DNA from 4 places in the Ideonella sp. FW305-24 genome. Region 3 is predicted to be linked to each of the others. Evidence: predicted binding sites of a transcription regulator. Region 3 holds the regulator's gene; each other region holds the start of a gene.
The links. Region 3 encodes LexA, which represses DNA repair genes until DNA is damaged. Its sites were predicted from a motif close to ACTGTATNNNNATACAGT; they were not measured.
Positions count from the first base shown of each region.

Region 1 (7,720 bases), 180 kb from region 3:
GGATTCAGGCCCAGCACCGCCTGCGCCCGCAGGCGTTCGTCCGCGCTGAAGTTGCTTTCCACATAACGCGCAATCGCCTCGCTGCGCTGTGGTGCCGAAAGCTCCGGCGCCTGGCTCAGGCTTTGCACCTGGGCCCGCGCCTGGGCAATGCGGCTGGCCCAGCGGGTTTCCTCTTCGTCCAGCTGCTGCAGGCGTTGCGCCGCTTCCAGGCCCAGTGCGGCCTGGCGGCGCTGGAACACCAGCTGCGGGTCTTCGCCGGGCCTGGGCGGGCGGGCCACGTCGGGCACGCGCAGATCCGCGGGTGAGTCGTTGTCCGCCACGCTGCCGGGCTGGCCCGTGCGCGAGGCGATGTGGCTGCGCAGCTGGGCTTCTTCGTCGGCGTAGAACGCATCGGCCCAGGCGGGGCCCAGCAGCTCGCGGCGCACGCGCATGCGCTCGTCCAGCGCGGGCTGCCAGGTGCTCACGTCGCGCAGGTCGGCGTTGTGGGCAAAGCTGCGCTGCTGCAGGTCCAGGTAGCGCTGCCACAGGCGCATGACCTCGGCCACCGCGGCGGGCGGCAGCTCGCGGCCGGCCTGGTCCTGCAGCAGCAGGCCCAGCTCGGGCAGCGAGGCATCGCCCATCGCGCTGAGCAGGTGGTCGAAGCGGCGGCGCAGGCCGATGTCGGGCTTCAGCGTGCCGCCGCCGTCCACTGCCCAGCCACCGTCGGGATGGCTGTTGCGCAGCGGGCCGTGCACGTACAGGGCCTGCCGCAAGGCCTCGATGCTGCGCGGTGCGCCGCTGGCGGCGTCGGCCAGCGGCACCGGCGAGTTCGGCGCCACGCGCAGCGGCACCGCGCTGTCCTGCCGCGTGCCGGACGACACGGCGCCCGCACCGTCCTGGCCGGCATGCAGCGCGAGCACCAGCGCCGCGCCGGCCCCGGCGGCCAGCAGCCCCGCGACCAGCGGCCTGCGCAGCGTCGAAGCCATGCTCACAGCCCTGCGGTCTTCAGCCGGTTGGCCTGGCCGCGGTAGAAGGCCACCGGGTCTTGCGAGAACAGGCCGCGCAGGCCGAAGGCCTGGTTGATCTCGTCCAGGTGGTTCCAGCTGTAGTTGTCCTTCAGCACCGTGCCCCAGTGCGAGGAACACTGGCCGACCAGGCCGTCGCTGGCGCTGCCCTTGAAGCTGACGGAGGTCAGCGCCAGCAGCGCGTCGCTGATGTCCAGCGGGTTGGTCAGCACCCAGTTGCCGCCCACCGAGTAGTAGCGCACGCCGTTCACCAGCTCAGGGCCTGAGCCACAGCTGCTGGTGGGCTGGCCGGCCGGGTACTTGGCGTTGAAGGCGGCGCTGCCGGCGGTGGTCAGTGAGTTCATCGCCGCTTCCGAGTCCTGTGGCATGCCCGGGTTGCCCGAGAGCAGGCTGATGACGGCGGCAAAAGCGTCGAACACCGCGGCCACCCATGCCGTGGTGCCGGTGGCGGTGGTGCCGGCCTTGATGTCGTCGGCCACCGGGCTGCCGGTGTGCGGACCGCCCACGCTGGTAATGGAGGCGACCAGGCTGGGCGCGACGGCGGCCACGTAGCGCACCGTCGGGCCGCCATGGCTGTGGCCGATCAGGTTGAACTTCTGGTAGCCGTAGCTGGCCTGGTAGCGCTTGATTTCGGACAGCAGTTGCTCGCCACGCACCTCGGTCGAATTGGCCGCCGAGACCTGCGAGACGATGACCTTGGCGCCGCCAGACTGCAGCGGCGAGACGATGCCATACCAGTAGTCGATCGGGCCGATGGCGTCGAAGCCGAACAGGCCGTGCACCAGCACGATGGGGTACTTGGTCTGGGTGTAGGTGTCGGCGGCTTGCACTGCGTGAGGCAGCGCCGTGGCGCAGAGGCAGGCGGTGGCGATCAGGCCTTTGGCCAGGGCGGGGGTGAACAGTTTCTTCATGCGTGTCTCCAACCGGGTTTGGGATTCCACGCTCTGGAGCGACGTCTGAGATTGCTGGACGCTGTGCCTTTTGGCGTGGTGGAGCGCATTACAGAACGACCGTGCTATTTCTTTTCCAGGTGTCTTCCCGAGGGATGTGCCCAGTCGCAACTCGTGCTCCGGGGGCATGGTTTTGCCCTGGCGGAGACGCAGCTGGCGGGCCTGGCAAGCCGCTTACTGACCCACCCGGTCAGGCGCTTGGCCGTGCGATCCATCACCGCCGCCGAGGTCGGGAATTCGCTTCTTGATACTGGATGCGTGTACAGTGTTTTGACACCGCCTGCCGTTCGCGGGTGTTTCCAGCCTTCCCGCCCAAGCCCCTCCGGTTTTTCCCTGATGCCAGCCGCCGCCCTCGAAGAATTTGTCCTGCGGGCCTTGCCCGAGCCGGAAGACGATGGCCCTTCGGCGGCCGCGCGGCCGGCCGCAAGCGACAAGCCCAACCCGCTGGACACCCTCTGGCGCGGCAGCGAATGGGCCCGCGCACCGGCCAGCAATTGGCCCAGCGGCCATGCCGCGCTGGACGGTGAACTGCCCGGTGGCGGCTGGCCCGGCCATGGCTTGACCGAGCTGCTGCAGCCCCTCGAAGGCGTGCTGGAGTGCCGGCTGCTGGCGCCTGCGCTGCAGCGCATCACGGCTGCGGGCAAGCCGGTGGTGCTGGTCGGCACGCCGATGCAGGGCCGCCTTGCATTGGCCCCGCACCTGGCCGGCTGGCGCCAGGCTGGGCTGGACGAGCGGCAGCTGGTCTGGATACAGGCCGAGACCAGCGCCGAGCGCCTGTGGAGCGCCGAGCAGCTGCTCAAGGCCAATGCCTGCGGCGCGCTGCTGGCCTGGCTGCCGCAGGCCAGGCCGGAGCAGATGCGCCGCCTGCAGGTGGCCGCGCTGGGCCACGAAGGCCCGGCCTTCCTGTGCCGCCATGAGCGCGCGGCCGAGCAGGCTTCGGCCGCCCCGCTGCGGCTGCTGGTGCGGCCGGGTGAGGACTGGTCGCTGGCGGTGCGGGTGCTCAAGCGCCGCGGTCCGCAGCACGAGGGCTGGCTCTCGCTGCCTGCCGTGCCGGCCGCGATGGCCGGGCTGCTCACGCCGCGGTTGCGGCAGCCGCATCTGCTGTGGCCGCAGCGCCCGGGCAGCGTGCCGGCCGGCGTGGCCGCGGCCGGTGTGCTGGCTGAGCCCGGTGTGCTGTCCGCCGCTTCGCTGTTGTGTGACGAGGAGCCTGCCGATGCGCATGTCCATGCTCTGGGCCGCGCTGCTGTTGCCGCCGCCGCAGGCGTTCGAGGCGGATGAGCCCGGTGGCGAGGCGGGCAGGGCGGAGGCAGCGACTGCTGCCGCTTCTGCCCCCTCCGCTGCCGCGCCGCTCGCGCCCGCGCCGCCGCGCTCGCGCGAGCCCGTTGGCACGCCCATTCCCGCGGAGGAACAACTGCGCCGCCAAGCTGAAGCGCTGCAGGGCTTGGCGCAGTGGGCGCTGCAGTTCACGCCGCGCGTGGCGCTGGCCGATGGCGAGGCGGTGCTGATGGAAGTGGCCGGCAGCCTGCGCCTGTTTGGTGGCCAGCGGGCGCTGCGCTTGCGCGTTCGAGCGGGTGCGCGCGAAATGGGCGCGCAGGCCGTGGGCTGGGCCGGAACCGGACTGGCCGCGCTGGCGCTGGCTCGCGCCGGCGTGCAGCAAACCACTGCGCAGCCGCTGGCCGAACGGCTGGACCCGCTGCCGGTGGCCACGCTCAGCGCGCTGCGCCCGCATGCGCTGACGCTGGCGCAGATCGGCTGCCCGCGCCTGGGGGATGTGCGTCGCCTGCCGCGCAGCGGCCTGGCCCGCCGGTTCGATGCGGCCATGCTGCAGGCGCTGGACCAGGCCTACGGCGTGCAGCCCGAGGTGCATGCCTGGCAGGCGCTGCCGGCCAGCTTCCGCGCCCGCATCGAGTTGATGCAGCGGGTGGACCAGGCGCCTGCGCTGATGGGTGGCGCGCGCCGCCTGCTGCTGCAGCTCTGCGGCTGGCTGGCCGCGCGCCACCTGGGCGTGAGCGCCTGCACGCTGCACTGGTCGCACGACTCGATGCGCGCGCGCGACGTCGAGGCCCATGGCGAGCTGCAGCTGCGCACCGCCCAGCCCACGCGCGACCCGAACCACCTCACCCGCCTGCTGGCCGAGCACCTGCAGCACCTCACGCTGGCCGCACCGGTGTCCGACCTCGCGCTCAGCGTGCAGACGCTGGCGCCCATCGCCCCGCCCAGCGGCTCGCTGTTGCCGGACGCCGTGCAGCAGGCCGAGGCCCTCACACCCGTACTGGAACGGCTGGCGGCGCGGCTGGGCGAGGCGCGTGTCAGCCGCCCGCTGCTGCGCGAGGACCACCGGCCTGAATGCACGCAGCAATGGGTCAGCGCAGTGGCGCCCCTGCCGCGCGGCCGGGCCCGCATCTCGCCGCTGCCGCAACCGGCCTGGCTGCTGGCCGCGCCGCTGCCGCTGGCCATGCATCACAACAAGCCCACCTACCAGGGCCCGTTGTTGTTGCTGATGGGCCCCAACCGCGTGGATGCCGGCTGGTGGGACCGCACCGGCCAGGGCGACGCGGCCCACACCCGCCAGGCCAGGCGCGACTACTGGGTTGCCTGGAGCGACCGCGCCGGCCTGCTGTGGCTGTTCCAGACGCGGCAGCAAGGCGAGTTCAACTGGTTCCTCCATGGCTTCTTCTAAACCATGAGCACCCGGCAACTCCCTGCCTACGCCGAGCTGCAGTGCGCGACCAGCTTCAGCTTCCTGCGCGGCGCGAGCCAGCCCAAGGAGATGGTGGCGCGCGCCCACCAGTTGGGCTATGCGGCGCTGGCCATCACCGATGAATGCTCGGTGGCTGGCGTTGTTCGGGCGCATGAGCAGGCCAAGGAGCTCGAATTCAGGCACCTCATCATCGGCAGCCAGTTCCAGTTTGGTGGCCCTTGGCCTTTCACGCTGGTGGTGCTGGCCTGCAACCTGCGCGGCTACGGCAACCTCACCCAGTACATCACCCGGCTGCGCCGCAGCAGCCCCAAGGGCCACTACCGCGCCGTCCCGGAGGACTTGAAACGCGGCGAGCTGGCGGACTGCGTGGTGCTGGCCGCGCCGGCGCGCGACAGCACGCCCGAGCAAGGCTTGGCCATCGGCCGCTGGCTGCTGCGCCACTTCACCGGCAACTGCTGGTTCGCGGTGCACCTGCTGCGCCTGGCAGACGATGAAAGCTGGCTGCTGAAGATGCGCGAATGGTCCGCGCAGACCGAGATCCCGCTGGTGGCCGCCGGTGACGTGCACATGCACGTGCGCTCGCGCAAGCCGCTGCAGGATGTCCTCACCGCCATCCGCCTGAACACGCCGCTGACCGAGTGCGGCCTGGACCTGCAGCCCAATGCCGAGCGCCACCTGCGCTCGCGCACCCGGCTGGGCCTGAGCTGCCCGCCAGACCTTTTGGCGCAGACGCTGGTGGTGGCGGCCAAGTGCGAATTCGAACTCACCGAATTGAAGTACACCTATCCCGATGAGTTCATTCCCAAGGCCCTCACCGCGGCACAGTACCTGCGGCAACTCACCTATGAAGGCGTCGCCCGGCGGTTCCCGGAAGGACTGAAGAACGAGCACCGCAAGCTCATCGAACACGAGCTGAAGCTGATCGCCGAACTCCAGTACGAGCACTACTTCCTGACCGTGGGCGAGATCGTCGCCTTCGCCCGCAGCAAAGGCATCCTTTGCCAGGGCCGCGGCAGCGCCGCCAACAGCATGGTCTGCTTCTGCCTGGGCATCACCGAAGCCAACCCGGCCGACCTGAAGATGCTGTTCGAGCGCTTCATCAGCCGGGAGCGCGGCGAGCCGCCGGACATCGACGTGGACTTCGAGCACCAGCGCCGCGAAGAGGTCATGCAGCACCTCTACGAGAAGTACGGCCGCGACCGCGCCGCACTCACCGCCACGGTGATCAGCTACCGCCCGCGCAGCGCGCTGCGCGACGTGGGCAAGGCCGTGGGCATTCCGCTGGCCACCATCGAGAAGCTCACCAGCAACCTGCACCACTGGGACGACTGGCAAAGCGACGACGGCAGCGCCCAGGCCCAGACCCAGCGCGCCCGCCTGCAGGAAGCCGGCATCGACACCACCGATCTGGCGGTGCGCCAGTGGCTGCAGCTCAGCACCCAGGTCATGGGCTTCCCGCGCCACCTCTCGCAGCACACCGGCGGCTTCGTGCTGACCAGTGGCGCGCTCTCGCGCCTGGTGCCGATCGAAAACGCGGCCATGAAGGACCGCACCGTCGTCCAATGGGACAAGGACGACCTCGACGCGCTGGGCCTGATGAAGGTCGACGTGCTGGCCCTGGGCATGCTCAGCGCCATCCGCCGCACGTTGGACATGGTGAGCCGGCGCCTCGGCGAAACGCTGGAGATCTACAAGATCCCGCAAGGCGACCAGCCCACCTACGAGATGATCTGCAAGGCCGACACCGTCGGCGTCTTCCAGATCGAAAGCCGCGCGCAGATGAGCATGCTGCCGCGCCTGCGGCCGGAGAACTTCTACGACCTGGTGGTGGAGGTGGCGCTGGTGCGGCCGGGGCCGATCCAGGGCGGCGCGGTGCACCCGTATCTGAAGCGCCGCCAGCAGCGGCGCGAAGACTCCTCGCTGAGCTTCGAGACGCCGGGCGGCGACCTGCTGAAAGACGCGCTGCACCGCACGCTGGGCATCCCGATCTTCCAGGAGCAGTGCATGCAGATCGCCATCCTCGGCGCCGGCTTCAGCCCCGGCGAGGCCGATGGCCTGCGCCGCGCGATGGCTGCCTGGAAGCGTCATGGCGACGTCGGGAAATACAGGGACCGCCTGATCGGCGGCATGCTGGCCAAGGGCCTGCCGCTGGACTTTGCCGAAGGCGTCTTCGAGCAGATCAAGGGCTTCAGCTCCTACGGCTTCCCGGAGAGCCACGCGGTGTCGTTTGCGCTGCTGGTCTATGCCAGCAGCTGGCTCAAATGCCATTACCCGGCGGAGTTCCTGACCGGCCTGCTGAACTCCCAGCCCATGGGTTTTTATTCCGCGTCACAACTGGTGCAGGACGCGCGCCGACACGACGTGAAGGTCTTGCCTGTGGACGTGCAGCACAGCGGCTTCGAAACCCGGCTGGAGGGCGACATCCAGGCGCCTGCGGTGCGCATGGGGCTGCACCGCGTCGGGGGCCTGCCGGAAGAGGTGGCGCTCCGCATCGAGCAATCCCGCCTGCAGGACGGCCCGTTCACCAGCACCGGCGACCTCGCGCGCCGCGCCGCGCTCGAGCAGGGCGAACTGCGTCTGCTGGCTGGTGCCGACGCGCTCGCCTCGCTCGCCGGCCATCGCCGCCAGCAGGTCTGGGACGCTGCCGCGCTGCGCCGCCCACCGGCCCTGCTGCAGCCCGCACCCGTCGAAGAAGAAAAGCTGGAATTGCCTGCCGCGCCCGAGGGCGAAGACATCGTCTTCGACTACGCCAGCACCGGCCTCACGCTGCGCCGTCACCCACTGGAACTGCTGCGCCCCCAGCTCAACAAGCGCCGCCTGCTGACCGCCGAAATGCTGAGCCACAAGGTCGACGGCGACGCAGTGCGCTACGCCGGCATCGTCACCACCCGCCAGCAGCCGCCCACCGCCCACGGCACCATCTTCGTCTCCCTGGAAGACGAAACCGGCGTCGTGCAAGCCATCTGCTGGCAACGCCAACGGGAACGCTTCCGCATCCCGCTGCTGCGCGCCCGCCTGCTGATGCTCTATGGCCACTGGCAGCGCGAGGGCGATGTCTGCAACCT
Region 1 covers NZ_JBYTAI010000003.1:633,930-641,649, reverse strand. The annotation lists gene AC3WR5_RS11880 (lipase secretion chaperone) at 1-965, opposite strand, end outside; gene AC3WR5_RS11875 (esterase/lipase family protein) at 968-1,915, opposite strand; gene imuA (translesion DNA synthesis-associated protein ImuA) at 2,291-3,232, shown strand; gene AC3WR5_RS11865 (Y-family DNA polymerase) at 3,168-4,634, shown strand; gene AC3WR5_RS11860 (error-prone DNA polymerase) at 4,638-7,720, shown strand, end outside.
Region 1: imuA (translesion DNA synthesis-associated protein ImuA) is a predicted target of LexA. The motif match lies at 2,204-2,221, and genes of this name have one in related genera.

Region 2 (7,720 bases), on a different contig from region 3:
TACCTGCCGGACTCGCCCGCCATGAAGTCGCGCCGGAGCACGGCCAGCAGTGGCGCGTCGGCATGGGCGCGCAGCACCGGCATGACGTTTTTCAGCGTTGCCTTGGCTTGGGCCTTCTGGCCGGCGGCGTGCAGGGCCATGGCCTGGTCGCAGCTGCAAAAGGCCAGCGCGGTCCACACGGCAGGCGAGTCGCCACGCTGCAGGAAGGCCGCCACGGCCCGGCTGAGCAGTGCCAATGCACCGGGCCTGCCGCGGCGCATCGCGATCAGCCCCTGGGTCCAGGCGACAAAACCTTCTGCCATCGGCGGCAGCAGCGAGAGGTCCAGGCCGGCCATCAAGGCCTCTGCACGCGCCAGGTCGCCAAAGCGGGCCTGGGCCAGCGCATGGTCCAGCACGCGGGCTGGCTCGTCGCCGGACAAGGCCTGCGCCTGGCCCATGGCCTGCACAAACCCCGCACGGTCGCCACCGGCGGCGTACACAGCTGCCAGCCGGGTCTCATACAGCCCGGGGTGGATGACCAGCCGAGGCTGCCAGTCGGCCAGGTCCTCCAGCGCGCCGGGCAGGTCGCCCTGGCGGGCACGCACCGACGCGATCCGCACGTCCAGGTCGAAGTCAAGGTTCTCGGCCAAATCAACGGCGCTGCGCAGCCGGCCCGCCAGGCCCACCATCTCAGGCCAGCGGCCGAGTGCATGGGCCTTCAGCAGCTGCTGGTAACGGTCGGCATGGCGGTAGCGCCACAAGGCCGGGGCGAACGGCAGCGCCAGCAAGGCCACGGCGATCAGCATCAACGCCGGGCTGCGGGCCAAGATGCCGCCCGCCAGCAGCAGGGCGTCCACCACCAGCCAGACGCGGTTCTTGCGGACCACGATCTGCAGCAAGGGCAGCAGGCCGGGCCGCTCGCGGAAGTGCAGGTGCAGCTTTGCGAGTTCTGCCTTGTCGGCCGCGCTCAGGCCCTGCAGGCTGGCCTCGTCCTGGCTGATCGCCACCTCCTGGTGCAGCACGACCTGCCGCAGCCCCTGGGCACGCAGCTGATCACGCGCCGCGCGTGCACTGTCGGCTTCGACAAAGCCTTGCCGGTCGCGGCCATCGGCCGTCTTGGCGCTGTAAAGCAGTTGAGCCATGGGTCGGGTCAGGAAGGTGGTCGTTCGCCGGACGATTGTCTGGCAGCACGCCGGCAGCGCATCCGCCATCCGGCCGCGCTTGGCTGCCGCTGGTCTGCCGTGATCCGCCGGGCAGGCATGGTTCAGACCGGCCCCTGCGTCACGGAGGGGAATGGAAGGCTGCCGCCGTCAATAACTGTATATTCATCCAGCATCCAAACACCCAACAGCTCCGTGGACCTGCAACGCAAACTCGCCATCCTGGCCGACGCCGCCAAGTACGACGCCTCCTGCGCCTCCAGCGGCAGCAAGCCGCGCGACTCGCTCGGCGGCCGCGGCATCGGCTCGACCGAAGGCGCCGGCATCTGCCACAGCTATGCGCCGGACGGCCGCTGCATCTCGCTGCTGAAGGTGCTGCTGACCAACTACTGCCTCTACGACTGCCTGTACTGCGTCAACCGCGTGACCAGCAACGTGCCACGCGCCCGCTTCACGGTGGACGAGGTGGTGCAGCTGACGCTGGACTTCTACCGGCGCAACTGCATCGAAGGCCTGTTCCTCAGCTCCGGCATCGTGCGCAGCGCGGACCACACGATGGCCGAGGTGGTCGAAGTGGCCAGGGTGCTGCGCGAGGAGCACGACTTTCGCGGCTACATCCACCTGAAGACCATTCCGGATGCCAGCCCCGGGCTGCTGGCGCTGGCCGGCCGCTACGCCGACCGGCTGAGCATCAACATCGAGCTGCCCACCAGCGAAAGCCTGGCCCAGCTGGCGCCGGAGAAGGACGGCCAGGCCATTCGCCGCTCGATGGCCAGGCTGCGCGTGCACATCGACGACGCCAGGGAGGCCGCCGCGCCGCCGCCAGCCGTCGTCTCGCTGGCCGGACTGAGGCCCAAACGCGCGGAACCGCCGGTCTTCGCGCCGGCCGGCCAGAGCACGCAGATGATCGTCGGCGCGGACGCGACCGATGACCGCGCCATCCTGGTCACCAGCGCCACGCTCTACGGTGCCTACCGGCTGCGCCGCGTGTACTACTCGGCCTTCAGCCCGATCCCCGACGCATCGCTCGCCCTGCCCTCGCAGGCGCCGCCGCTGGTACGCGAACACCGGCTCTACCAGGCCGACTGGCTGATGCGCTTCTACGGCTTTGCGCACGACGAGATCGTGCCCGCAGGCCAGGGCATGCTGGCGCTGGATGTGGACCCCAAGCTGGCCTGGGCGCTGGCGCACCGAGAGCGCTTCCCGGTCGACCTGAATCGCGCCCCCAGGGAGATGCTGCTGCGCGTGCCCGGCCTGGGGGTGAAGACGGTCGAAAAACTGCTGGCCGCCAGGCGCAGCCGGCTGGTCCGTGCCGATGACCTGCGCCGGCTGCGCGTGCCGTTGAAGAACGTGATGCCGTTTGTCGTGCTGCCGGACCATCATCCCGGCGCGCAGCTGGAGGCGCAGGACCTCGTGGCACGGCTGCGGCCGGCACCGCAACAGGCTTCGTTGTTCGACGCTGAAGCAGTCGTCTGAACGCCATGCCGCTTCATCACACCATGCAGCTCGCGCACGAGGCCGACCTGGCAGGTTTTCGTGCCGCGGCAAGGCGCCTGTGCCAGCAAGCCGTGCCGCCGGACAGCGTGCGCTGGCAGGTCGCGACCGCGGCCTCAGCTGACCTGTTTGCCCTGGCTGAACCGAGTGAGCCATTCGCGGTGAACCCGGCTGGAAAAAACGCCGCACCGCTCGCGGTGCCGGCCTTTTTCATCCCCCTCTGCGAGAGCGTGGCCCTGCATGCCGACAACGCCCGCTTCGCGCTGCTCTACCGGCTGCTGTGGCGCCTGCAGCGCGAACCCGGCCTGCGCAGCGACCCGCTGGACGCTGACCGCCTGCGCGCCGAGCAGATGGCCCGCGCGGTCACACGCGAGCAGCACAAGATGACGGCCTTCGTGCGCTTCCGGCCACTGGACGACCGCGCGCCTTCAGCCCAAGGCGACAGTCGCTGGCATGTCGCCTGGTTCGAGCCCGAGCACCACATCGTAGAAGCCACCGCGCCGTTTTTTGCGCGCCGCTTCGCGCAGATGCGTTGGGCCATCCTGACGCCTTCGCGCTGCGTGCGCTGGGACGGCCACGCCCTCGCGTTCGGCCCCGGCGCGCAGCGGGAAGATGCCCCCGCGGCCGACGCCGGCGAACAGCTCTGGCTCACGTACTACGAACACATCTTCAACCCCGCGCGGCTGAAGCTGAAGATGATGCAAAAGGAGATGCCGCGCCGGTACTGGCACAACCTGCCCGAGGCGGCGCTGATCCAGCCGCTGGTGGCCCAGGCCGAGGCGCGCAGCGGCCGCATGGTCGATCAAGGCGGCACGGTGCCCGCGCACCGTCGCCCGGCCGCCTCTTCGGCACTCGTGATCTCCCCGCACACCTGGCTGCACGAAGGCATTGCCGCCGGCACCTCCATCGACTGGGACCTCGTGCGCCATGGCCCCGAACGCTGCCGCGCCTGCCCCATCGGCGCCTGCGCCACCCAGGCCGTGCCTGGCGAAGGCTCGCGCGAGGCACGGCTGATGATCGTCGGCGAGCAACCCGGCGAGCAGGAAGACCTGCAAGGCCGCCCCTTTGTCGGCCCCGCCGGCCAGTTGCTGGACCGGGCTTTCGAAGCGCTGCACTGGCAGCGCGACGAGCTCTACCTCACCAACGCCGTCAAGCACTTCAAGTTCGAGCTGCGCGGCAAACGCCGCCTGCACAAGACGGCGGCGCTCAGCGAGGCCCAGGCCTGCCTGCACTGGCTGGAAGCCGAGATCGCCTTGCTGAAACCGCAAGCCGCCATCGCCCTTGGCGCCACCGCCACCCGCGCGCTGCTGGGCCCCGGCGTGAAGGTGATCGAAGCGCGCGGCCAGTGGTTCACCCGTGCTGACGGCCTGCGGGTGTTGGTCACGCTGCACCCTGCCGCCTTGCTGCGCATGCCTGCCCAACAACAGGCCGCCGCGTTCGAGGGCTGGCTGGCAGACCTGCGCATGGCGTCCGACTTGCGGCCCGGTGCCGCCAGCCTCACTCCAGCGTGATGCGCGCCTTGCTCACGTACGCATGCAGCAAAGGCAGTTCCTTGGCCAGGCGCGCGTCATAGGCGCTGGCGCCCTGGTAGGACACTTCCAGGCCAGCCTGCTCGAGCGCACCCTTGACGGATGGGGATGTCAGCACGACCGCCAGTGCCACGTTCAAGGTGTTGCGGGTCAGTGCGGGCAATCCGCGCGGCGCCACCACGGCCATCCACGACACCATCTCGTACTGCGGGAAACCGGCTTCCGCCACCGTGGGCACCTCCGGCAACTCGGTGGAGCGTCGAAAGCCCGTGGTGGCCAGCACCTTGACCTTGCCCGAACGCTGCATGGGCAAGGCCGCCACCAGCGTGTCCACGCTGAGGTCCACCTGGCCACCCAGCAGGTCGGCCATGGCCGGGCCGCTGCCCTTGTAGGGGATGTGCAGCAGGTCAATCCCGGCCATCACCTTCAACATCTCGCCTGCGAGGTGGGCCGTGGTGCCGGCGCCGAAGGAGGCATAGGTGAAATGGCCCGGCTTGGACTTGGCCTGCGTGATCAGTTCCTTCACGTTGCTGGCTGGGAAGCTGGGCTTGGCCATCAGCACCAGCGGCATGCTGCCGACAATGCCGACCGCCTCGAAGCTCTTGTCCGGCGAATACTGCAGCTGCGGTTTGATCGCCGGGTTGATGGTGAAAGTGCTGTTCGACGAGATCAGCAAGGTGTAGCCGTCTGCCGGCGAGCGGGCCACCGCCGCGGCGCCCACTTCGGTGCCGGCGCCCGGCTTGTTCTCGACCACCACGGTCTGCTTGAGTTGCTCGGCCAGCGCCTTGGCCAGGATGCGGCCCACCGTGTCCGTGGCACCACCGGCCGTGAAGGGCACGACCAGCGTGATGGGCTTGGACGGGAATCCCTCGGCGGCAAAGGCAGGCAAGGACAGCGCAGCGCTGGCCAAGGCGGCCAGCGCCAGGTGGTTCAGTTGACGACGGAACATTCAGACACTCCTGGAACTACATCCTGAAACGGCGGCGCATCGTAGGGAGCAGCACGCCTGTGCATCAACCCGCTGTTTCTGAATCCACCGTTGCAAAATCAGCAAACCTCCATCCCGTTTTGAAGATGTGCCCGCAACGGTGCTCCTCGCCATGTCACGCAAGATCGACCACCGCGCCCTGCAGGAAACCGCCCTGCGCCACTTCCTGGAAGTCACCCAGACCGGCTCCGTGACGGCCGCAGCCGAGCGGCTTCACGTGGCCCCTTCGGCGGTGAGCCGCAGCATTGCCCGGCTCGAACACGCGCTGGACACGCTGCTGTTCGAGCGCCGCGCGCGCGGCATGAAGCTGAATTCGGCGGGCGAGTTGCTGGCCGTGCATGCCCGGCGCGTCTGGCAGGACATTGAGCGCGTCGTGACCGACATCGAGTCCCTGCGCGGCTTGCGCTCGGGCATCGTGCGCGTGGCCAGCACCGAAGGCTTCGCCTCGGAATTCCTGCCCCAGCTGATCGCCGACTTCCAGCGTGAATACCAAGGCATCCGCTTTGTGCTGGAAGTCTGCGACCAGGCCCAGATCCCGCCACTGCTGCGGCATGGCGACATAGACATCGGCCTGACCTTCGGCACCAGCTCCGAGCGGGACATCCAGGTCGAGCGCCGCCACGCTGCGCCCATCCTTGCGGTGATGGCGCCCGACCATCCGCTGGCCAGCCGCCGGCAGCTCTCGCTGGCGCAGATCGTCGGTTATCCGCTGACCCTGCCCTCTCCTGCTTCCACGCTGCGGCAGCTGTTCGACATCAGTTGCGGCCGGCAGGGCCTGACGGCCGACGCCGCGCTGCTGGTCAACCGGCTGGACCCGGCGCTGGCCTTCGCAGAGGCCGGCGGCGGCATTGCGCTCAGCGGCGAACTTGCAGTGCGCTCGCGCCTGAAAGCCGGCAGCGTGGTGGCCATCGCATTACGCGACCGCGAGATGAACGAGCGCCACTTCGAGGTCCAGACCCTGGCCGGCCGCACCCTCCCCAGCGCCTGCCGCGGCTTCCTCGGCCATTTGCAGGAAGTGCTGCAGCAGGACGCCTGACCAGCGCCCCGGGGCGGATTGCGTTTCGCGCACTTCCTCAGCGCGTCTTCACCTTCTCAGGCAATTCCTTGGGTGCCAGCGCGCGCACCTGCTGCACCAGGTTGTTGTGCGCGTCCAGGAAGGCCGCGGCAATGACCTTGCCTTCGTTGGTATTGCTCCAGCCCATGCCGCCCAGGCCACCACCGCCGCCAAAGGCCAGGCCGCCAACGCCCAGGTCGGTGGTGCGCGCGGCGCCGGTGGCCGACGACAGCTGCTCGGTGGTCTCGTTGTCGGTCAGCAGCAGCACGACCTGAGCTTCCTTGGTCTTCACCTGCTCGGCCGCGCCAGCGAACTTGTTCAGCACCGGGATGGCCGCCATCACGCCGCCGAGCTGGCGGCCGGCGTCCTGCTCGGAGAAGGTCAGGCTGGGCACGATGCTGTATTGCGCCATGATGCCGCGGCCCTTCTTGACATTGCCGTCGGCGCGCAGCACGCCAGCGTCCTTCAGCTCCTGCTCCTGCACGGTGGACTTCAGCCCGGCATTGCGGTCCACGATGCGGAAGCAGCCGCTCTGCTGCATGATGACCCGCACCAGCGGCAGCGGCGATTCCGGCAGCCCACCGTGGCCAATGCCGGTGTAGCCACCCTGGTTCTCGACCAGCGAAACAACGGCCACCGGCGCGTCGCACTTCAGCAAGGCCTTGGCCGCATTGGTCGCGCCATTCGGCCCGCCACCGCCGCTCACCACCGAGCCGCCCTGGCCCAGCTCAACCCCTTGTTTGCCGCAACCGGCCAAGCCCAAGACCAGTCCTGCGGCCAGCAGGCCACCACGCGAAAGCAACATCGTTTCTCCTGCAACAACCCATCGGCGACAGCCGCCTCGCACGGGCGCAGGGACTCTAGCAGTGCCCGGCGATGCGCCTTCTCCCCACTAGGAGGGGACCGTGTATCAAGGTGTATCAACACACTAGGGGGAACCGGGCTCACGGCAGATCGAGGCCTTCAGAATCGCGATCCTCATATTCAAAGAACGAGGCTGCCATGTCCCAACGCCTGCTCCTGTCCGCCCTGCTGCTGTCCATCGGCGTCGGTTCCGCTTCAGCCCAAACCAGTCTCGCACCCAGCCTCGCGACCAACACGGCCTACGCCGCCAAGGACATCGGCACGCTGGGCGCCTACCCGGTCACGCCGGTCCAGCTCAATGACAAGGCCTGGGTCACCGGCCGTTCGCCCAAGGGTCAGAACCAGGCGATGCAGGGCTTCCTCACCGGCCCGAACGCCAACAAGATGCGCCCATTGCCACGGCTTGACGGCAAGGCCAACCAGCCCAACGCGCTGAACAATCACGGCGTCGTGGTCGGGCGAAGCAACATGGGCCAAGGCGGCATGCATGCCTTCATGACGGGCGCACAAGGCATGGGCATCCAGGATCTGGGTGCGCTGGGCGGCAACAAGAGCGAGGCCCTGGCCGTCAACAACCTGGGCCAGGTGGTCGGTTACGCCGAAACCTCGCCTGACTCGCCGAACGTGCGCGCCTTCCTGTACGACAGTGCCA
Region 2 covers NZ_JBYTAI010000004.1:475,663-483,382, reverse strand. The annotation lists gene AC3WR5_RS14120 (hypothetical protein) at 1-1,121, opposite strand, end outside; gene AC3WR5_RS14115 (putative DNA modification/repair radical SAM protein) at 1,335-2,615, shown strand; gene AC3WR5_RS14110 (UdgX family uracil-DNA binding protein) at 2,639-4,144, shown strand; gene AC3WR5_RS14105 (Bug family tripartite tricarboxylate transporter substrate binding protein) at 4,131-5,111, opposite strand; gene AC3WR5_RS14100 (LysR family transcriptional regulator) at 5,263-6,186, shown strand; gene AC3WR5_RS14095 (curli production assembly/transport component CsgG) at 6,224-7,009, opposite strand; gene AC3WR5_RS14090 (hypothetical protein) at 7,207-7,720, shown strand, end outside.
Region 2: AC3WR5_RS14115 (putative DNA modification/repair radical SAM protein) is a predicted target of LexA. The motif match lies at 1,296-1,313, and genes of this name have one in related genera.

Region 3 (7,720 bases):
ATCTCGCGGTGCTCGGCCATCTCCTCGGCCTTCTTCTTGCCCATCGCGCGGCGCAGCATGTCCGCGCCGCCCAGGCTGTAGCCGCCCAGCACCTGGGCGGTCTGCATCACCTGCTCCTGGTAGACCATGATCCCGTAGGTCTCGGAGAGCACCCATTCCACCAGCGGGTGCGGATACTCGACCTTCTCCTTGCCGTGCTTGCGCGCAACGAAGCTGGGGATCAGGTCCATCGGGCCCGGACGGTACAGCGCGTTCAGGGCGATCAGGTCTTCCAGCCGGCTGGGCTTGGCGTCCCGCAACATGCCCTGCATGCCGCGCGATTCGAACTGGAACACCGCCTCGGTCAGGCCATCGGAAAAGAGCTTGTAGACGGCCTTGTCGTCCAGCGGCAGCGTCTCGTAGCTGAAGTCCTTCTGCTCCGGGTAGCGCGCGACGATGAAGTCCTTGGCCTGTTCCAGGATGGTCAGCGTGGCCAGGCCCAGGAAGTCGAACTTCACCAGGCCGATGGCCTCCACGTCATCCTTGTCGTACTGGCTCACGGCCGAATCGCTGCCGGGCTGCTGGTAGAGCGGGCAGAAGTCGGTGATCTTGCCCGGCGCGATCAGCACGCCGCCAGCGTGCATGCCGATGTTGCGCACCATGCCTTCGACACGGGCCGCAAGGCTCAGCAGCTCGGCCACTTCCTCCTCGTTCTTCTCGCGCACTTCCAGCTCAGGCGCTTCGAGCCGGGCGTAGATCAGCTTGTCGTCCGGCTTCTCGGGCACCTTGGCCAGCGTCACCGTCTTGCCGGGTGGCGCAGGGATCAGCTTGGCGATGCTGTCCACATGGCCGAAGCCCATGCCCAGCACGCGGCCGATGTCGCGCAGCGCGGCCTTGGCGGCCATGGTGCCGAAGGTGGCGATCTGGCTCACCGCCTGGCGGCCGTACTTGTCCTTGACGTAATCGATGACGCGGTCGCGGTTGCCCTGGCAGAAGTCGATGTCGAAGTCGGGCATCGAGACCCGTTCCGGGTTCAGGAAGCGCTCGAACAGCAGGTTGTAGAGCAGCGGGTCCAGGTCGGTAATCAGCAGCGCGTAGGCGACCAGCGAGCCGGCGCCCGAACCCCGGCCCGGGCCGACCGGGCAGCCGTTGGCCTTGGCCCACTTGATGAAGTCCGACACGATCAGGAAGTAGCCCGGGAAGCCCATTTTCAGGATGGTGTTCAGCTCGAACTCCAGGCGTTCCAGGTAGCGCGGGCGCTCGGCGTCGCGCTTGGCCAGGTCCGGGTACAGCATGGCCAGCCGCTGCTCCAGGCCGGCGTAGCTTTCCTCGCGGAAGAACTGCTCGATCGGCATGTGCGTGCCGTCTTCGAGCAGCGGCGTCGGGAAGTTCGGCAGCTGAGGCTTGCCCAGCACCAGCGTCAGGCTGCAGCGCTCGGCGATCTTGATCGTGTTGGCAATCGCCGACGGGATGTCGGCAAACAGTGCTTCCATCTCGGCCTGCGACTTGAAGTACTGCTCGCGCGAGAAGCGCTTGACGCGGCGCGGGTTGGCCAGGGTTTCACCTTCGGCCACGCACACCCGCGCCTCGTGCGCCTCGAAGTCGGCCGGCTCCAGGAACTGCACCGGATGCGTGGCGACCACCGGCAGGCCCAGCTCGGCCGCCAGCGGCACCGTGGCGCGCACCAGCGCCTCGTGGTGCGGCAGCCCGCCACGCTGCAGTTCCAGGTAGAAGCGGCGCGGAAACAAGGCAGAGATCTCCTGCGCCGCAGCGCTGGCGCGGGCCGTGTCACCCGCCAGCAAGGCCTGGCCGACGGCGCCGAACTCGGCGCCCGACAGCACGATCAAACCCTCGCCCAGCTCACGCAGCCAATCCCAGGTCAACCAGGCCTGCGCGCGCTGCACGTTGCTGGTCCAGGCGCGCGCCAGCAATTCACTCAGGTTCAGGTAGCCCTGCTTGTTCTGCACGATCAACAGCAGCCGGCTGGGCAGCTTGTCGCCGCTGCTGTCCAGCGGCTCGACCCAAGCATCTGCGCCGATCAGGGGCTTCACCCCTTTGCCACGGCAAGCCTTGTAGAACTTCACCGTGCCGAACATGTTGGCAAGGTCGCTGATGCCCAGTGCGATCTGCTGGTCTGCCTTGGCAGCGGCGGCGGCGTCATCGATCCGCAAGGTGCCGTCGACAACAGAGAACTCGGTGTGGCTGCGCAGGTGAACAAAAGGCATCCCCCATTCTACGGAGCCGCTCTCTGCACAGCCGCGCTGCGGCCGACGTGGTCAGGCAAAGACCATTTAAGTTGTGTGCAATTTAATTGCGAGCTACATTAATACTCATGGACACCGAACACGGCCCCACCTCCGCCGCCGCGAACACCGCGTCTGCCGACTGGCTGGCGCTGGATCACCAGTTGTGCTTCGCGCTGTATTCGACCTCGCTGGCGATGACCAAGCTCTACAAGCCGCTGCTCGAGCCGATGGGGCTGACCTATCCGCAGTACCTCGTGATGCTGGTGCTGTGGGAGCAGAAGCCGGAAGGCAACGCGCTGACCGTCTCGGCGTTGGGCGAACGGCTGAACCTCGATTCCGGCACGCTCACACCGCTGCTCAAACGCCTGGAAGCCGCCGGCCTGATCACCCGCCAGCGGGATGCCGGGGATGAGCGCCGCGTGCGCGTGCAGCCCACCCGTGCCGGCCACCAGCTTCGCGAGCAGGCACTGCGCATCCCACCCACTGTTGCGTGCGCCATCCAGTGCGAACTGCACGAGATTTCCCAGCTCACCCAGCGCCTGAGGGTGCTGCGGGAGCAACTTCTACAGGCCCAGGCCTGAACCTTTCCCTTCCTCCCTCAAACGTTCAACAGGAGATCAACATGGCCCTCGAAAAAGTCCTCTACACCGCCACCGCCACTGCCACCGGTGGCCGCACCGGCACCGCCGCTTCGGACGACGGCCGCCTGTCGCTCAGCCTCAGCACGCCCAAGGAACTGGGCGGCGACAGCGGCGCCGGCACCAACCCCGAGCAGTTGTTCGCTGCCGGCTACTCGGCCTGCTTCATCGGCGCGATGAAGGCGGTTGCCGGCAAGCAGAAGATCTCGCTGCCGGCCGAGGTGTCCATCACTTCCAAGGTCGGCATTGGCCCGATCCCGACCGGCTTCAGCATCCAGGTCGCGATGTCCATCAGCATCCCGGGCATGGACAAGGCCGCCGCCGAAGCGCTGGTCGCCGCCGCGCACCAGGTCTGCCCATACTCGAACGCCACCCGCGGCAACATCGACGTCAGCCTGACGGTGGTCTGAAGCCGAAGCGCCCGGCTCGCCGGGCGGTCCCGATCCAGCGCCGACCGAGGCCTCGCTTCGGTCGGCGTTGTCACGATGACGTCACGCGGGCGCCACAGACTGCCGGCCTCTTACGAGGAACTTCAGCAGTCATGAAAAACGCCACGATCTCGACCCTCGCGCTGGCCGCCGCCGCCACCTTCACCACACTGGCCGCCGTGTCGCCGGCCCAGGCCGCCGTCACGCTGATCGCCAAGGGCAGCCTGCCCGCCACCGGCGCCGACCTGAGCGGCTTCACCAACACGCTGGAAAGCGGCGTCAGTGCCAACCTGCTGGGCGGCATCGGTTCAGGCCTGGCCTGGGCTGGCGGCAGCACCTTCCTGGCCATGCCGGACCGAGGCCCGAACGCCAATGCGTGGAATCCGGCCGTGGACGACACGACCACCTTCATCCCCCGCTTCCACACGCTGGACCTGAGCCTGAGCCCCGCCACCAGCGGCAGCCTGCCGTTCGACCTGAGCATCACGCTGCAGAAGACCACGCCGCTGTTCTCGACCGACGCGCTGAACTACGGTCCGGCCGTGCCCACCGCGAACACCCGCCAGAAGCACTACTTCACCGGCCGCTCGGACAACTTCGCTGCCGGCAGCAATTCGACCAATACCTTGAACGCTCGCCTTGACCCGGAAGGCATCCGCGTCTCGAAGAGCACCAACCTCGTCTACATCACCGACGAGTACGGCCCTTACGTCTACACCTTCAACCGCACGACCGGCAAGCGCGTGGGCATGTTCACGCTGCCGGCAAAGTTCACGGCAGCCAACCTGTCGTCACAAGGTGCCGCCGAAATCAGCGGCAACACTTCGGGCCGTGTGGCCAACAAGGGCATGGAAGGCCTGGCCATCACGCCGGACGGCAAGACCCTGGTCGGCTTCGAGCAAAGTCCGCTGATCCAGGACGGCGGTGACGGCGGCAACATGAACCGCATCATCACCATCGACGTGAAGACCGGCGCGACCCACGAATACGCCTACGACAACCACCTGGCCGCGACCAACAAGAACTACAACAGCAGCGAACTGCTGGCGCTGAACAACCACGAATTCCTGGTGCTGGAGCGCGACGGCAAGGGCCTGGGTGACGGCTCCAAGGCGGTGATCAAGCAGATCTGGAAGCTCAGCCTGGCCGGTGCCACCGACATCAGCGACCTGAGCGGCACCGCCAACCTGCAGCCGTTTGCCGTCACCAAGACGCTGTTCCTGGACATCGCCGCCACGCTGATGGCCGCCGGCTTCGCCGACACGCAGATCCCCGCCAAGCTCGAAGGCATGGCCTTCGGCGACGACGTGGTGATCGACGGCGTGACCAAGCACACCCTCTACATCGCCAACGACAACGACTTCCTCGCCAACGTCGGCGGCCTGGACAACCCGAACCAGATTTTCGTTTTTGCCTTCGACGAAAACGACCTGGGCGGCTCGCCATTCGTGAACCAGGTCTTCAAGCCGGCTCAGTGAGCCCGAGGCGGCGCATCACGCGCCGCTCGGTACCGTTTGACAGCTGACAGCTGAGCGCCGATGCGGGGCCACCCGCATCGGCTTTTTTCATGGGCGCATCAAGCGCCTGCGCCCTCGCCCACCAGCAGGCGCAGCAGCAACTCCACCCGCGCCTTGGCCGGTGTCAGCTCGGCGGCGCTTGGCAATGCGTCGGCCGGTGCACCGACCACGCCGCCGCCCAGGCAGCGGCTGGCCCGCAGCACCGCCACGCCCTGTGCGACTGCCTTGCACAAAGCAAGCTCCAGCGACTGGTGCACCGTGCCGTTGCCCGTGCCCTGCACCACCAGCCCGCGGCAGCCCAGTCCGAGCAGCGCCTCGACCAAGGTACCGTCGCTGCCGGCATGACTGGCGAGGATCTCCACCCGCGGCCACTCGGCCACCGGTGCCTGCCAGCGCGCCGGCAAGGCCTCGTCCGTCGGCCAGGGCCGCAAGGGCTTCAGCACGCCTTCTTCGATCAGCGCGAGCGGACCGGCATCACCAGAGCTGAACGCATCGACGCGGTAGCCGTGCCACTTGCGCACATCCAGCGCCCCATGCACCCGGCCGGCCAGCACCGCGAGCACGCCGCTCACACCAGGCCTGGCGGCCACCGTCACGGCGTCCAGCAGGTTCTGCGGCCCGTCGGCCAGCAGCGCGGTCGCCGGCCGCATCGCGGCGGTCAGTACCACCGGCTTGCTCGGCGCCAGCGTGCGCTGCAGGAACCAGGCGGTTTCCTCCAGCGTGTCGGTGCCATGGGTGATGACGATGCCGGCCACATCGGGCCGCGCGAGATGTCGTTCAACGGCTAGCGCCAGTTGCTGCCACACGGCGTGCGTCATGTCCTTGCTGTCGAGCTGCACCAGTTGCTCGGCCTGCAGCGAGAAGCGCGACAGCGCCGGCACCGCGGCCGGCAGTTGCGCCACGCCGATCTGCCCTGCGGTGTAGCCGACGTTGTCATCGGCCCGGCCGGCCTGGCCGGCGATGGTGCCGCCCGTTCCCAGCAACACCACATGGGACACGGCCACTGATTCGTTTTGCATTTTGTGGAAGTCTGGATAAAAATACAGATACTGGATACAACCTCAGCCCGCCCGCGCTGGCTGCAAGCTCATGGACAGTCCCAAGCTCACCGCCCGGCAGCAGCAGATTCTCGACCTGGTGCAAACCACCATCGAACGCACTGGCGCCCCACCCACGCGGGCCGAAATCGCCACCGAGCTGGGCTTCAAGTCGCCCAATGCGGCCGAAGAACATCTGCAGGCGCTGGCCCGCAAAGGCGTGATCGAACTGGTGGGCGGCACGTCCCGTGGCATTCGCCTGCAGAGCGGCACTTTACGCGCGCTCAACGAGGCGCGTGGCAAGCAGTTTTCGCTGCCTTTGCCCAGCCTGGCGCAGCTCACGCTGCCACTGGTTGGCCGTGTGGCGGCGGGCCACCCCATCCTGGCGCAAGAGCACATCTCGCAGACCTACCTGCTCGAAGCCAGCCTGTTTCCCAGCCGTCCCGACTACCTGCTGAAGGTCAAGGGCATGAGCATGCGGGATGCCGGCATCGTCGATGGCGACCTGCTCGCGGTGCAGAAGACCAGCGAAGCGCGCAACGGCCAGATTGTCGTGGCCAGGCTGGACGATGAAGTCACCGTCAAGCGCTTCCAGCGCAGCGCCGGCCTGATTGAGCTGCTGCCCGAGAACCCGGACTTCGAACCCATCCAGGTCAGGCCAGGCGAGTCCTTCGAGATTGAAGGCATTGCGGTGGGCCTGCTGCGTCAGAACATGATGTTCTGACCCCGCTGGCCGGAGGTATTCCTGCAGGCGAGCTCCCGACGAGGTCAAAACCCATGAGCGCGATCAAGAGCCCAAAAGCTGCCTCCGCAGCCGATTGCCAGCGGCTGGAGCAGCTGCCCAACGTGGGCCCGGCGATGGCCGGCGACTTGCGCGCGCTGGGCATCCTGCATCCGGCCGAACTGGCCCGGCACGACGCGCTGCAGCTTTACCGCCAACTGGAGAAACTGACCGGCAAGCACCAGGACCCTTGCGTGCTGGACACCTTCATGGCGATTGTCGATTTCATGCAGGGCGCCGCGCCCCGGCCCTGGTGGGACTACACCGCGCAGCGCAAGCAAGTGCACGGCGAGCTGCACCCGGCGCCGCGGCACGCGGAACCACAAGGCTCATGAGAAAACGCAGGGCCGCCCCAAGTTTTCTCATCCCCCTCGGGGGGCCTGACGCGAAGCGGCAGGTCTGGGGGCGCTCTCAGGCCGCGGCCTGACAGCCCACCCCGCGTCAAACCGGTGCCGTCTCGGGCTGCAGGCGATCCCGCTGTGCCAGCGCCGGGAACAGCTTCCACCACAGCGCCACGACGAGCAGCGTGCCGAAGCCACCCAGCAGCACCGAGCCAACCGGCCCGAGCAAGGCCGCGGTGGCGCCCGATTCGAACTCGCCGAGCTGGTTGCTGGCGCCGATGAACACCGAATTCACCGCGCCGACCCGGCCGCGCATGTCGTCAGGCGTCTCGAGCTGCACCAGTGACTGGCGAATCACCACGCTGAACATGTCGGCCGCGCCGCTGATGGCCAACACCACAAAGGCGAACCAGAACGAGGTGGCCAGCGCAAACGCAATGGTCGCGAAACCAAAGACCGCCACCGCGCCCAGCAGCCAATGCCCGGCCCGGCTGGTGATGGGCATGCGCGAAAGCCATACGCCGATGATGACGGCGCCCAGCGCCGGCGCCGCCCGCAGCAGGCCCAGACCCTCGGGGCCGGTGTGCAGGATGTCGCGCGCGAAGATCGGCAGCAAGGCGGTTGCGCCACCCAGCAGCACGGCGAACAGATCCAGCGAAATGGCACCCAGCACCACCGGCCGCTGCCAGATGAAACGGATGCCTGCCGTCAGCTGCGCCAGATCGGGCGCGGGGCGCAGGCTCTGGACCGGCC
Region 3 covers NZ_JBYTAI010000003.1:453,848-461,567, forward strand. The annotation lists gene dnaE (DNA polymerase III subunit alpha) at 1-2,204, opposite strand, end outside; gene AC3WR5_RS11025 (MarR family winged helix-turn-helix transcriptional regulator) at 2,312-2,806, shown strand; gene AC3WR5_RS11030 (organic hydroperoxide resistance protein) at 2,848-3,273, shown strand; gene AC3WR5_RS11035 (esterase-like activity of phytase family protein) at 3,405-4,769, shown strand; gene AC3WR5_RS11040 (asparaginase) at 4,868-5,827, opposite strand; gene lexA (transcriptional repressor LexA) at 5,898-6,569, shown strand; gene AC3WR5_RS11050 (helix-hairpin-helix domain-containing protein) at 6,623-6,961, shown strand; gene AC3WR5_RS11055 (MFS transporter) at 7,068-7,720, opposite strand, start outside.

Region 4 (7,720 bases), on a different contig from region 3:
AACAGACATCATGGCAACACGCCATCTGGCCCGCTTTGTCAAATGGCGGACAGTTTGCTTTGAATACTCAACCGCAGAGTTGCAAACTACGCTCTCTACAGGGATGCATAAGGGGTTCTGAGCCATCATGTTGACCTCTGCGGCCATGCCGCTGGCAGGAGCAGTTTGGCCACTGCTCGCATGTCACAAGTTGAAGTTGCAGCCTCGAATCGAGTTACAACCGCGGGCGCCCACCGATACTGCTGAGTCGACGTTCAGATATCGAATTTACACGGATTTTTTTTGATGGCAATCCACCATTGTGGGGTACTTCCTCAGCTTTGGGGAAGATGCCAATATGTCTCGCCAATTCGCTTGGTGATGCACCGCTGGATCGGAAATTAAAAAAGCGACCCGCAGGCCGCCTTTTTTGTCAATTTGCCGACACTATCGGCAAGTCATGCAGGAACATTTACCTGGCTCATTTGGTGGATGATTCGCCACCCAGCTGGGTATCGACACGCCACACACCCTCAGGAACTGATGGCATCGTGTCGGTCTGCAGCTTGTAGCGGTTGTAATAGATGAACGGCCCCCCGGCGGTGATGAAGTACTCCGGGTCCATGCGCACGCGCGCCGGAGCGTCCGGGGGCGTCAGCAAGGTCAATGCCGAATTTCCCGGCAGGATGCCCATCATCCCCAAGGTACTCGGTTGGGTGAGGTTGGTGGAGTCGCTGGTGGTGTTCATCTGGAAGAAGATGTACGACTTCCCGTTGTACACAAAATATTCCGGCGACCAGATGTAGGGCGAATTGGACGGTGCAGCCAAGGTGGCCACCGGCGTCCAGGCGGCCACACCGGCGGCATTCGGCAACTTGCGATAGACGACCAGTTGCGTGCCGTCTTTCACCGTGAAGAAAACGTACTCGTTGTTGAACTCAGGCGCCTGCCACATCATGGCACCCACCTGGTTCGAAGCATCGTCCGTGATCTGGGTCAAGGTGTCGGTATCGGTGTCGTACAAGTAGACCTGCCGGTAACCCTGACCCGAAGTCTTTCGGGTACCCAGGCCCGTCAGGATGATGCTGTGTGTGCCGGGAACCCAACGGCGTGACCCACCATTGAAGCCTTTGGTCGGCACCTGGGCCTCTGTTGAACTGGCTGACTGCCGCCAGTAAGTCTTGACCTTGTTGTAGTCCTGGTACTGGATGCGCGGCAGGGTGTCGCTGAGGTCCAGCGTGCCAATCGGCGACTGCCGCTGCATGCCGTTTGGCAAGAATCCAGCGGCCCAGGTGCCGTCGGCGTTTTGGCTGGCAATGCCCAACCCTGTGCTGTCTGCCGTCGGCGGATCCACGTCCGGCTGGTACCTGGTGTAGACAAGCTGGGAGCCCAGCGCTGAGAACATCCATTCCGGGCCATTGCCGAAGTCGGTCGGCAAGGCAGTGTGGGTGTCGACCAATTGGCCACGACCGTCCAGCGGCTTGAACTTGCCCGTCTGGAAATCGACCTGACCTACCCAAAGATTGTTGGTCAGGTCTGTGTAGGCCAACCGTGAATTGCCGGCTCCACTGTTGCAGGTCGAGCAGTAGGTGCCGTCGCGACCCCAATCGAACTCATAGTCGATGATGTAGCGAGAGGTCACCTGCACTTCGGGTGCGGGCGTTGCCGTGGCGGTGCCTGCGGCGTGGACAGCACTGGCCACGCCGCCAGCCAGACAAAGGGCAAGCGCGGCACGGCTCAAAATCGCCGCGCAATGTTGCACGCCGATCGGCATGACGTCTGCTTGCGAAATGTCCTGCTTCTTCATATCTGAATCTCCTGGCCGCCGGTCAAACAGGCGGCATGCGGGTCACCGTTGCCGAAACAAGCCACCGTGACATTTGTCATCTGAAGCTTGCTAACCGTCACCTACGACTACACCGATGACGTACGGTTACCACTCTACGCAGCGCAGCGTCATGACACCAGCATTTTTGGCGCTTGCTCCCTAACTCTCATGACGTCACACGTCAACCCGCACTGGCGCGGTGCAACATGGGGTTAAAACAAGCTCAATTGGTGCAGTGCGCCAGCTCTGGCAGGCGGTCTGAATTGACCGAAATCCAACACTGTCCGGGTGTTGTTCAGCCCCAGCTTGCGCACCGCGAGCGTGAACCGCTGGCGCAGCAGTTCCGCCCAGGCGCCTTCGCCGCGAAGCCGGGTGCCAAAGCGAGCGTCGTTGTCGCGGCCGCCCCGCATCTCGCGCACCCTGGCCATGACCCGCGCGGCCCTGTCCGGGAAGTGGGTCTGCAGCCAGTCCTGGAACAGCGGATTCACTTCCCAGGGCAAGCGCAGCGGAATGCTGAAAGCCGAGACGGCACCGGCCTGTGCGGCCGCCTCCAGGATGCGCTCAAGCTCCGGTTCATTCAGGAACGGGATCACCGGCGATACGCTGACCCCCACCGGTACACCCGCCTCGCTCAAGCTCTGGATGGTTTTCAGGCGCCGCTGCGGTGAAGCGGCGCGCGGCTCCAGGATGCGCGCGAGTGCCGGCTCCAACGTGGTCAGGGACACATAGGCCGCCGCCAGGCCTGCACCGGCCATGGGCGCGATCAGGTCCAGGTCGCGTTCGATGCCTGCTGACTTGGTGATGACAGAGAACGGATGCGAAGCTTCGCAGAGCACCTCGATGATCGCGCGGGTGATGCCCAGCTTGCGCTCGACCGGCTGGTAGGCATCGGTCGCGGAGCCGATGTTCAGCTGCGCTGGCGTGTAACCCGGCCGGCTCAAGGTTTCCCGCAGGCGCTCGGCAGCGTTCACCTTGGCAATGATGCGCGTCTCGAAATCCAGCCCAGGCGAGAGGTTGAGATAGCTGTGCGTGGGCCGCGCAAAACAGTAGATGCAGCCGTGCTCGCAGCCCCGGTACGGATTGATCGACAGGTCGAACGGAATGTCTGGCGACTCGTTGCCGGTCAGGATGGATTTGACATGCTCGAAGATGACTTGCGTGCCCGGCGCCAGTTCTTCGGCTTGCACAGCCTGATCCAGCGCACCCCAGCCGTCGTCGACCGGCTCACGCTCGTCGCGGCTGAAGCGGTGCGCAATCGCCCAGGTCGTGCCCCTGCCCTTGCGCGGTTGCAGCGTGATGGGCGCCGTGGGCACCGGCGCAGCCATGGGTGCGGGTGTGGAACGCCGCAATGGCGAACGCGTCAGCGAGGCCGCATCGTCCAGGGACTCGTCAGCCGGCGGGAGTGAAAAACGGAATGACATACTGTATTTTTATACAGTATTTCATCCCTCACCACCAGCCATTGAATCCACCGCGCAGCCGGTGGCACGGAGGTTCAGTATTCGCTGCCGCCGTAGGCGGCGTCGGGCGCCAGATTGTCGAACTTGGTCGATTGCTTCAGGAAGGCGAGGTGCACCGAGCCCACCGGGCCGTTACGCTGCTTGCCGATGATGATTTCGGCGGTGCCAGGAATCTTGGATTCCTTGTTGTAATAGTCGTCGCGGTAGATGAACATGATCACGTCCGCGTCCTGCTCGATGGCGCCGGATTCGCGCAGATCGGACATCATCGGCCGCTTGTCGGTGCGGGTTTCGACCGAGCGGTTCAGCTGCGACAACGCGATCACCGGGCAGTTCAGCTCCTTGGCCAGCGCCTTCAAGCCGCGCGAGATCTCGGAGATTTCGGTGGCGCGGTTTTCGCCGTTGCCGCTGCCGCTGCCGCTCATCAGCTGCAGGTAGTCGATGACGATCAGGCCCAGCTTGCCGCATTGGCGGGCCTGGCGCCTCGCACGGGCGCGCAGTTCGGCCGGGTTCAGCGCAGGGGTCTCGTCGATGAACACCGAAGCCTTTGAGAGCTTGTCCACGGCCTCGGTGAGCCGGCCCCACTCGTCATCCTTCAACGCGCCGGTGCGCAGGTGCTGCTGGTCGATGCGGCCCAGCGAACCGACCAGACGCAAGGCCAGCTGTGCGGCGCCCATTTCCATCGAGAAGATGACCACCGGCAAACCTTCGCTGACGGCCACGTACTCGGCGATGTTCAGTGCGAATGCGGTCTTGCCCATGGACGGACGCGCGGCCAGGATGATCAGGTCGCCGCCCTGCAGGCCCGCGGTCATGCGGTCCATGTCGTAGAAGCCGGTGCGCACGCCGGTCACGTCTTCGGCGCCGTTTTCAGCGAGCTCGGTGACCCGGTCGATCAGTTGCATGACCAGCTGGTCCATGCTCTGGAAACCGCCCTTGCTGCGCTGGCCTTCCTCGCCGATCTTGAAGATCTTGCCTTCGGCCTCGTCGAGGATTTGCGAGACCTGCTTGCCCTGCGGGTTGAAGGCCTGGGTGGCGATCTCGTCGCTGGCGGCGATCAGCTTGCGCAGCACCGCGCGCTCGCGCACGATCTCGGCGTAGCGCCGCAGGTTGGCCGCACTGGGCACGCTTTGCGCCAGTGCGTTCAGGTAGCCGAGACCGCCGCATTCGTCGGCCTTGCCGAGGTTTTGCAGCCGCTCGAAGACGGTGATGACGTCTGCAGGCTTTGAGGTGCTGATCAGGCCGCCGATGGCGCCAAAAATCATGCGGTGCTCGTAGCGGTAGAAATCGCCCTCGCTGAGCACGTCCGCCGCCCGGTCCCAGGCACCGTTGTCCAGCAGCAGACCGCCCAGCACCGACTGCTCGGCCTCGATGGAGTGCGGCGGCACGCGAAGTTTGGCGACCTCGTCGTCACGGCTCTTGGCGGAGCGTCCGCCCAGTTCTTCGAAGATCGTCGACATCAGCAAATCATAAGAGGCAGGCGCCTGGCACGGTGTGCGCAAGCCTGTGGAAAAGCTGGGGGAAGCGGGTGCACAAGCACCGGCCGTCCCTTGCGAAAGCGCCCGTCCGGAAAAGAAAAAGGGCCGGTTCGAAAACCGGCCCCTTCTGGGCGTACACCAGTGTCGCAGCCAAGCTGCGACCTGTGGGCCAGGATCAGTCGGTGGCGCCGACGACCTTGACGTTGACTTCCACGACCACGTCGGTGTGGGCAGCCACGTTGACCGAGAAATCGCCAACCGCCTTCAGCGGGCCGTTGGGCATGCGCACCTGGGCCTTGACGATCTGGAAGCCTTGCTTGACCAGGGCTTCGGCGATGTCGCCGTTGGTGACGGAGCCGAACAGTCGGCCATCAACGCCAGCCTTCTGGCTGACGATGACGGTGACGCCGTTCAGCTTCTCGCCCAGTGCCTGGGCGGTCGACAGCTTCTCGGCAGCGACCTTTTCCAGTTCCGCGCGGCGGGCTTCGAATTCCTTGATCGCGGCGTCCGTGGCACGGCGGGCGCGCTTGGTCGGGATCAGGAAGTTGCGGGCATAACCGTCCTTGACCTTGACGATGTCGCCCAGGTTGCCGAGGTTGGCCACTTTGTCCAGCAGGATGATTTGCATGGTGTGGACTCCTTAGACGCGGTGCATGTCGCTGTACGGCAGCATCGCCAGGAAGCGCGAGCGCTTGATGGCGGTGGTCAGCTGACGCTGGAAGAACGCGCGCGTGCCCGTCAGGCGAGCCGGCGTGATCTTGCCGTTTTCACCGATGAAGTCGCGCAGCAGGTCCACGTCCTTGTAGTCGATCGATTCGACGCCAGTGACAGTGAAGCGGCAGAACTTCTTGCGGCGGAACAGCAGCGATTGCTGGTTGCGCTTGGGACGGCGGTCCTTGGAAAAACGTGACTTTGGCGGGGGCATGTCAATGACCTCTGAATTTCTATCCGGATACAGAAACGGGCTCGTCGACGTCGAGTTGCGTGATGTGAAACACCAGACCCTTGCCATTGCGCGAGGGGGCCAGGAAGCCGGCAAACATCGCCTGCACTCCCAGCGCCAGCCGCTCGGCCTGACGGGTGATGTCCCCGATGACCACCGAGCGGATCTCCAGCGAGACCTTGCGGGGTTGCCCGTTCTGGCTGACCTCGGACTCTGCCTTGAGCAGCATGTCCAGGGCCGGCAGACCGGCGGGGGTGTAACGCATCTTGCCTCGCTCCACCACTTGGGCGGCCAGAACCAATCGGTTCATCGAGGCTTGCAACTCACAACCGACTTGAACCCTGCTGGGCTCAGGCGGTGGTTTCCTGGGCAGCCTTGCGGGCTTCTTCCTTCTCGACCGACTTCATCATCACGGAAGGCGTTGTTTCAGCCTTCTCGAGCTTGACGGTCAGGTGACGCAGCACGGCGTCGTTGAAGCGGAAACCGGTTTCGAGCTCAGCCAGCACCGCGGTGGTGCACTCGATGTTCAGGCACAGGTAGTGCGCCTTGGCCAGCTTCTGGATCATGTAAGCCAGCTGACGGCGGCCCCAGTCTTCCACCCGATGAACCTTGCCACCACTGGTGGTGATCAGGCTCTTGTAGCGCTCCAGCATGGCCGGAACTTGTTCGCTTTGATCCGGATGGATCAGCAGAACGATTTCATAGTGACGCATCGAAACTCCTTGTGGATTCCATTGAGGAAGCCGCACCGCGCGTCAATCTGCAGGTACGGCAAGGGGGAAAAGCCTTCGATCATAGCACAAGGGGCGCCAGGTTCCCCGGCGCCCCTTGTGACGAGCGGCCCATGCAGCGCCTGGGCACGCTGCACGGTGCTGTCGCCTGGCCTACTTGGTGCCGGCCAGGCGAGTCCAGGTCTCGATGACCGAATCCGGGTTCAGCGAGATCGACACGATGCCTTCGGCTGCCAGCCAGTCGGCGAAATCCGGATGGTCGCTCGGGCCCTGGCCGCAGATGCCTACGTACTTGCCGGTGGCCCGGCAGGCGGCGATGGCGCGCGAAATCATGGCCTTGACGGCAGGGTCGCGCTCGTCGAAGTCATCGGCCAGCTGCTCCAGGCCAGAGTCGCGGTCCAGGCCCAGCGTCAGCTGCGTCAGGTCGTTGGAGCCGATGGACATGCCGTCGAAGTGCTCCAGGAACTGCTCAGCCAGGATGGCGTTGCTCGGCACTTCGCACATCATGATGAGGCGCAGGCCGTCGACGCCGCGCTTCAGGCCGCGGCCCGCCAGCAACTCACCGACCTTCTCGGCCTGGCGCACCGTGCGCACGAAGGGCACCATGATCTCGACGTTGGTGAAGCCCATGTCGTTGCGCACGCGCTTGAGCGCTTCGCATTCCATGCCGAAGGCATCGGCGAACTCGCTGTTGATGTAGCGCGAGGCGCCGCGGAAGCCCAGCATCGGGTTCTCTTCGTCCGGCTCGTAGCGCGAACCGCCGATCAGCTTCTTGTACTCGTTGGACTTGAAGTCAGACAAACGCACGATGACAGACTTGGGCCAGAAGGCAGCGGCAATCGTCGCGATGCCTTCTGTCAGCTTGTCGACATAGAACGCACGCGGCGAGGCATGGCCACGGGCCACCGACTCGACCGCCTTCTTCAGGTCCTTGTCGACGTTCGGATAGTCCAGGATGGCCTTCGGGTGCACGCCGATGTTGTTGTTGATGATGAACTCGAGCCGGGCCAGGCCGACGCCGGAATTCGGCAGCTGCGCGAAGTTGAAAGCCAGCTGCGGGTTGCCGACATTCATCATGATCTTCACCGGGCAGTACGGCAGTTCGCCGCGCAGCACTTCGGTGACTTCGGTTTCCAGCAGGCCGTCGTAGACGTAGCCGGTGTCGCCTTCGGAGCAGGCCACCGTGACCAGCGCGCCGTCGCTCAGCGTGTCGGTCGCATCACCGCAGCCGACCACCGCCGGAATGCCCAGTTCACGCGCGATGATGGCCGCATGGCAGGTCCGGCCACCGCGGTTGGTGA
Region 4 covers NZ_JBYTAI010000012.1:82,364-90,083, forward strand. The annotation lists gene AC3WR5_RS25435 (hypothetical protein) at 1-12, opposite strand, end outside; gene AC3WR5_RS25440 (hypothetical protein) at 461-1,786, opposite strand; gene AC3WR5_RS25445 (PA0069 family radical SAM protein) at 2,020-3,132, opposite strand; gene dnaB (replicative DNA helicase) at 3,303-4,727, opposite strand; gene rplI (50S ribosomal protein L9) at 4,921-5,373, opposite strand; gene rpsR (30S ribosomal protein S18) at 5,386-5,670, opposite strand; gene priB (primosomal replication protein N) at 5,690-5,998, opposite strand; gene rpsF (30S ribosomal protein S6) at 6,039-6,401, opposite strand; gene ppsA (phosphoenolpyruvate synthase) at 6,573-7,720, opposite strand, start outside.
Region 4: AC3WR5_RS25445 (PA0069 family radical SAM protein) is a predicted target of LexA. The motif match lies at 3,229-3,246, and genes of this name have one in related genera.